Linked DNA regions of Dinoroseobacter shibae DFL 12 = DSM 16493. The protein of the gene in region 1 interacts with the protein of each later gene in a pairwise test. Links are inferred from orthologs where the notes say so. Each region holds a gene or a part of one and is shown in the gene's direction. Other genes may lie near its edges. The genes, in order: DSHI_RS00705 and DSHI_RS12575.

Evidence for each region.
Region 2: the proteins of DSHI_RS00705 (region 1) and DSHI_RS12575 interact in binary tests that used the Escherichia coli proteins (3 or more experiments, as listed by UniProt). The link is inferred for Dinoroseobacter shibae DFL 12 = DSM 16493 from one-to-one orthologs.

What each region holds. Positions count from the first base shown.
Region 1 is NC_009952.1:140,272-143,505, reverse strand. What follows is about bases 285-3,204. They hold DSHI_RS00705 (transglycosylase domain-containing protein), read left to right. Parts: upstream 285-596; coding sequence 597-2,813; downstream 2,814-3,204. Other genes in these bases: DSHI_RS00700 (MlaC/ttg2D family ABC transporter substrate-binding protein), read right to left, coding at 2,977-3,204; DSHI_RS00710 (P-II family nitrogen regulator), read right to left, coding at 285-309. Also shown: more of DSHI_RS00710, read right to left, coding at 1-284; more of DSHI_RS00700, read right to left, coding at 3,205-3,234. UniProt on the Escherichia coli protein: Cell wall formation. Synthesis of cross-linked peptidoglycan from the lipid intermediates.
Region 2 is NC_009952.1:2,623,551-2,626,864, reverse strand. Bases 1-3,000 are described here. They hold DSHI_RS12575 (peptidoglycan D,D-transpeptidase FtsI family protein), read left to right. Parts: upstream 1-603; coding sequence 604-2,397; downstream 2,398-3,000. Other genes in these bases: DSHI_RS12570 (UDP-N-acetylmuramoyl-L-alanyl-D-glutamate--2,6-diaminopimelate ligase), read left to right, coding at 2,415-3,000; ftsL (cell division protein FtsL), read left to right, coding at 251-607; rsmH (16S rRNA (cytosine(1402)-N(4))-methyltransferase RsmH), read left to right, coding at 1-254. Outside these bases: more of DSHI_RS12570, read left to right, coding at 3,001-3,314. UniProt on the Escherichia coli protein: Essential cell division protein that catalyzes cross-linking of the peptidoglycan cell wall at the division septum. Required for localization of FtsN.

The sequences.
Region 1 (3,234 bases):
GCGGACGCGGACCGCCTGCTGCACGTCGAGGACGAAGATCTTGCCGTCGCCGATCTTGTCGGTCTTGGCGGTGGTTTGGATGGTCTCGACGACCTGGTCGGCCATGGTGTCGCCGACGACGATCTCGAGTTTGACCTTCGGCACGAAGTTCACGGCATATTCCGCACCACGGTAGATTTCCGTGTGACCGGACTGTGAGCCGAAGCCTTTGATCTCGGTGACCATCATGCCGCGCACGCCGATGGAGGTGAGTGCTTCGCGGACCTCCTCCAACTTGAACGGTTTGATTGCTGCGATGATAAGTTTCACGTCTGTTACCCTTCCTTTTGCAGGTGCCCTGCGAGAGTTCACCGCCGAACAACAGAACGCGAACCGGGTTCATTCAACGAAGGCGCCCCGTTTCCCGACAACCCAGGGTTGTTGTCGCACATTTTTTGCACGAATTTGGGCTTCTGCACATTTTTTGTGCATTTGCTGCATGGCGAAAAAGCGACAGGGCAGTGCAAAAGCGAGTCAGGCGGGGTTACATAGGGCCAGTCCTTGGGGCGATCCGCGGGGTTGGCGTTCGGCCTCCGCAGCAGGTACAGGCATCGCGTATGAGTTCAGACAAACGAAAGAGACCGGTGCTGCGCGCCGATGCGAGGTCTGCCGGACATCCGGCCAAGGCCCGGACAGCCGCGGCCAAGGCCCCGGCTAAACCCAAGCCCAAGCCGCGCCGCAAGACCGCAGCCAAGCGCCGGAGCTCTGCTCGGTCCGGCCCGCCGCGGGGCCTGTTCGGGCGGCTGTTCTGGGCAATCCGGCGGCTGATCGGCTGGATCCTCGGGCTGATCTTCGCCATCACCTGGCGCGGGATCGCGGTACTGTTGCTGATCCTCGCGGGGTCGGTGGCCTACCATTACTCCACCCTGCCGCCGGCGTTGCAGCTGACCGATGGGCGGGTGCGGGGGTCCGTGACGCTGCTGGACCGGGACGGAGATGTCTATGCCTGGCGCGGGGACCAGTTCGGCGGTGTGATCGACGCCAACACCGTGTCGCCGCATCTGAAAAACGCGATCATCGCCACGGAGGACCGGCGGTTCTACCAGCATTTCGGCATCAGCCCGCGCGGCATCGCCAGCGCGGTACGGATCAACCTGCGCGAGGGGCGCGGGCCGTTGTCGGGTCATGGCGGCTCCACTATCACGCAGCAGGTGGCCAAGCTGCTGTGCCTTGGGACGCCTTACAAGCCCGAGAGCGGCATGACCGAGGCGGAGTATGAGGCCGACTGCCGCCGGGGCGGGATCTGGCGCAAGGTCAAGGAAGTGCCCTATTCGCTGGCGCTTGAGGCGGCCTATACCAAGGATGAGATCCTGACGATCTATCTCAACCGGGCCTATCTGGGCGCTGGCGCGCGCGGGTTCGAGGCCGCGAGCCAGCGGTATTTCGGCAAGTCCGCGGCCGAAGTGGATCCGGCGGAGGCGGCGATGCTGGCGGGGCTTTTGGTGGCGCCGTCGCGCTTTGCGCCGACCAACGACCTGGAGCGGTCCCAGAGGCGCGCGGCCACGATCCTGCGGCTGATGGAGCAGGAGGGCTACCTGAGTGCGACAGATGCCGCGGTGGCCCGGGCCAATCCTGCCACCCTGTCGGAAGCAGCCGAGCGGCGCGCGGGCGGGTACTTCGCCGATTGGGTGATGGAGGAAGGGCCGAATTTCCTGACCTCGGAGACCACCGAGGACGTGATCATCCGCACCACCTTCGATCAGGATATCCAGGCGGCGGCGGAAGAGGCGCTGAAATACGTGTTCGAGACCAAGGTCAGCCCCGGCTCCAAGGCTCAGGCGGCAATCGTGGTGATGTCGGCGGACGGGGCGGTCCGGGCCATGGTGGGCGGGCGCAAGCTGCAGGTGTCCGGCGCGTTCAACCGGGCGACGCAGGCGCTGCGGCAGACCGGGTCGGCCTTCAAGCCCTTTGTCTATGCCGCAGCACTCGACCTGGGCTACAGACCGAACGACATGATCCTCGATGCGCCGCTGACCATCGATATCCCCGGTTCAGGCCCTTGGAGCCCGCGCAATTACACCAACAATTTCTACGGCGAGGTGACACTAACCGAGGCGCTGAAGAACTCGCTCAACACGCCCGCGGTGCGCCTGTCGGAGCAGGTCGGGCGGGAGAATGTGCGCAAGGTGGCCAGCGATTTCGGCATCGCGCGAGAGATGGCGCCGGGACCGGCGCTGGCGCTGGGGGCGTCGGAGAGCACGTTGCTGGAGATGACAGCGGCCTATGCCGGGATCCTGAACGGCGGCAGCAGCGTGGCGCCCTACGGGCTGACGGAGTTGCGGCTTCTGGGGGATTCCGAGCCGCTGATGGGCCAGGCGGGCGGGATCGGCGAACGGGTGGTCAGCCAGCGCGCGGCGCAGGAGCTGACCTTCATGATGTTCCAGGTGATCGAGACCGGCACCGGCGGGCGCGCCAAGCTGCCCGACGGACGGCAGGCGGCAGGCAAGACCGGCACCACCCAGGCCGCGCGGGATGCGTGGTTCGTGGGCTTCACCGCCGATTACGTGGCGGGGATCTGGATGGGCTATGACGATAACACGCCCCTGACGGGCGTGACCGGCGGCGGGCTGCCGGCGGAGATCTGGCGCGAAACCATGCGCCGGGTCCACGAGGGCGACCCGCAAAGACCCCTGCCCATGACCCTGCCGCCCCCCCGGGTGGAACCGGCGCCACAGATCGCCCGGCAAGAGCGGCCGCAGATTGAAGACCAGATCCGCAACGCCGCCGAACGGGTGCTGCGCGATGTGCTTGGTGGGTTGCTGGGGCGGAACTGAGCCGCGGCGCGCGGCAAGGCGCTTCGAAGCGCCTTGATCAAGCGCTTTGCAAAGCGCTTCTGACGCGATTTCCAAATCGCGTGTCCAAGCCCGTTCGAACGGGCTTGGTGTCCGATCGGCAGATCATTCAGGTCCCGGTGGGCGCGGCAACACCCCGACCGGATCAGGTTGTATTGCGCAACGCCTGGATCATCGCGTCGAGATTGCCCCCGTTGCGGTCCAGCAGCGCGCCGATCTCGGTCCGCTCCGTGATCGCGAGGTTCACGCCTTCGATGACGATGTTGAAGAACAGGTCGCGCCCCGAACGGTCGGACACCAGGAAAATCACTTCGAACGGGGCCTCGCCCCGCAGGAACGCGGTCGATTTCACCTCGAAGAAGCTGCGCACGGGACGTGCACTGTTCACCTCGATCCGGCCGCC
Region 2 (3,314 bases), 2.5 Mb from region 1 along the record:
AGCGGTTTTTCACCCAGGCCAGTGGCGGCGCCGGGCGTGCCAACCGCTATGCGCCCGAGACCGAAGACACGCCCGCCCGCTTCAGGCTGGAGCCGCGCAAGGCCATCGCGCCCACGGAAGCCGAGGTCGCCGCCAACCCGCGCGCCCGGTCGGCCCGGCTGCGCATCGGGCGGCGCACGGCCGCGCCGGCGATGCCGGCTGATCGCGCGGCCCTTGGCCTGCCGCATCTCTACACCCTGACGGAGACACCATGAGGACGCTGCTTTATACCCTCGCAATCGGCTCGGTGGTCGGTTTGGCCTACTGGGCCTATCAAGAGAATTTCGAGACCCAGCAGGCGCTGAAACGCCTCAGCGCGGTGCAGGCGCAGATCGGCGATACCCGCGAGGCGCTGGCGGTGCAGCGCGCGGAGTGGGCCTATCTGAACCGGCCGGATCGGTTGGCCGACCTGGTGAAGCTCAATTTCGAGGACCTGGAGCTTCTGCCGCTCACGCCCGGGCATTTCGGCCTGGTGGAGCAGGTGGCCTATCCGCGACCGCCCTCGCTGGAGGGGGCGTTGATCGACACCATCGAGGTGAGTGAGCAGAACGTGGGACGGCGGCCATGAGCAACCGTCTGCGCACCCCGCTGCGGCCGCTGGCCCGGATCCTGCATGCTCGCCAGACCGGCGGCAATCCCGACCTGATCGAGCGCGAGAACATCCGGCGTCGTCACGAAGCGCTGCGCGACGACTGGCGGGTGATGGCCGAGCAGCGGCTGCTGCTGGCGGCCTGTGTTTGCCTGCTGGTGTTCGGCCTTGTGGGCGTTCGGATGTGGGCCATCGCCTCGGAGCCCGTGGCCGAGCCCGTGGCCGCCGTGAGCGACGCGCGCATCGATGCCGCGCGGGCCGATATCGTCGACCGGGAGGGCCGCGTGCTGGCCACCAACCTGGTGAGCCATTCGCTCTATGCCCAGCCACCCCTGATGACCGAACCGGAACGCTCCGCGGCGGAGCTGGCGCGGATCTTCCCGGACCTCGACGAGGCGCGGATGCGAGACTGGTTCACCGGCGAGCGCAAGTTCCTCTGGCTCAAGCGCCGAATCTCGCCGGAGCAGATGCAGGCGGTCCATGATATCGGCGATCCGGGGCTGCAGTTCGGGCCACGCGAGATGCGGCTTTACCCCAACGGCGCCCTGGCGGCGCATATCCTGGGTGGTACTGGTTTCGGGCGCGAGGGGGTGCAATCGGCCGAACTGATCGGTGTCGCGGGGGTCGAGAAGGCCTTCAACGCGCGGCTGAGCGATCCCGCCACGGCCTCGACCCCGCTGGCGCTGTCGATCGACCTGACCGTGCAGGCGGTGGTGGAGGATGTGCTGGCCTCGGGCATGCGGCTGATGAATGCCAAGGGGGCCGCGGCGGTTTTGATGGATGTGCATACGGGCGAGATCATCGCCAAGGCGTCCTTGCCGGATTTCGACCCCAACTCCCGCCCCCGGCCCCTGACCCAGGGCGACCAGGGGGACAGCCCGCTCTTCAACCGGGCGGTGCAGGGGGTCTACGAGCTGGGCTCGTCGTTCAAGATCTTCACCACCGCGCAGGCGCTGGAACTGGGCCTGGTGAGCCCCGAAACCATGCTCGACACCACCAGCCCGATGACCTGGGGCCGGTTCCGGATCCGGGATTTCCGCAATTACGGGCCCGAACTGAGCGTGACGGACGTGATCGTCAAAAGCTCCAACGTCGGCACGGCGCGGCTGGCGCTGCAGATCGGCGGGGCGCGGCAGAAGGATTTCCTCGAACAGCTGGGCTTTCTCGCGCCCACCCCGGTGGAAATGATCGAGGCGCCGGGGGCCGTCCCGCTCTGGCCGTCGAACTGGTCCGACATCCACACCATGACCATCAGCTATGGCCACGGCATCTCGACCTCGCCGCTGCACCTGGCGGCAGGCTATGCCTCGCTCCTCAATGGCGGGACGAAGGTGACGCCGACGCTGCTGCGTCAGGACGCGCCGGTGAAGGGGCCGCGCGTGGTGTCGGAGCGGACCTCGCGGATCTCGCGGGAGATGCTGCACGCGGTGGTCGAGCGGGGCACGGCGAGCTTTGGGCGCATCGAGGGCTATGCCATCGGCGGCAAGACCGGCACAGCTGACAAGCCCCGCGCGGCGGGCGGCGGATATTACGACGACAAGGTGATCGCCACCTTTGCTTCGGTCTTTCCCGCGGACGATCCGGAATACGTGCTGGTCGTGACCCTGGACGAGCCGGTGGAGACCTCAGGCGAGGAGCCGCGCCGCACCGCGGGCTGGACCGCCGTGCCGGTCTCGGCCGAGATCACCCGGCGCATCCTGCCGCTTCTGGGATTGCGGCCCACCGTTGAATATCTCGGGGATCCTGAGATAACGCTGGTGAGCGACTGAGCAGGGAGCACGGGGACATGAGCGTAGGCTACGGGCCGAAATCGCTGGCGGAGCTGGGCTTCGCGGAACGCGGGCGCCCGGTGACGGGGCTTGCGCTGGACAGTCGGCAGGTCAAGGAGGGCTACTTGTTCGCCGGCCTGCCCGGCAGCCGGGTGCACGGGGCGGAATTCATCCAGTATGCGTTGCGCATGGGGGCGGGGGCGATCCTGACCGATGCGGAGGGCGCGCGGATCGCGCGCGATGTGCTCGACGGCGCCGAGGTCACCCTGATCGTGGCCGAAGACCCGCGCCAGGCGTTTTCCGCCGCGGCCGCCCTGTGGTACGGCGCGCAGCCCGCGACCATGGTCGGCGTGACGGGGACCAATGGCAAGACGTCCGTGGCGAGCTTCACCCGGCAGCTCTGGCAGGGGCTGGGCCACGCGGCGGCCAATATCGGCACCACGGGGATCGAGGGGGATTTTTCCGCCGATCTCGCCCATACCACGCCCGATCCCCTGACCCTGCATGCGGCGCTGGCCGAGATGGCCGCGCAAGGCATCACCCACGCGGCGATGGAGGCGTCGTCCCACGGACTCGACCAGCGGCGGCTGGATGGCGTGCGGCTGGTGGCGGCGGGGTTCACCAATTTCAGCCAGGATCACCTGGACTATCACGAGACGTTCGAGGCGTATTTTGCCGCCAAGGCGGGTCTGTTTTCGCGGGTGCTGGCCGATCAGGGCATGGCGGTGATCAACCTCGACGACCCGAAAGGCGCGGACATGATGGCGATTGCCCATGGGGCGGGGGCCGAGTTGCTGACCGTGGGCACGCACAAGGACGCCATGCTGCGGCTGACCGCGCAGCGCTTCGATGCCGACGGGCAGGAGATGCGGTTCACATGGAAGGGCGTGGCGCACCAGGCGCGGCTCAACCTCGTG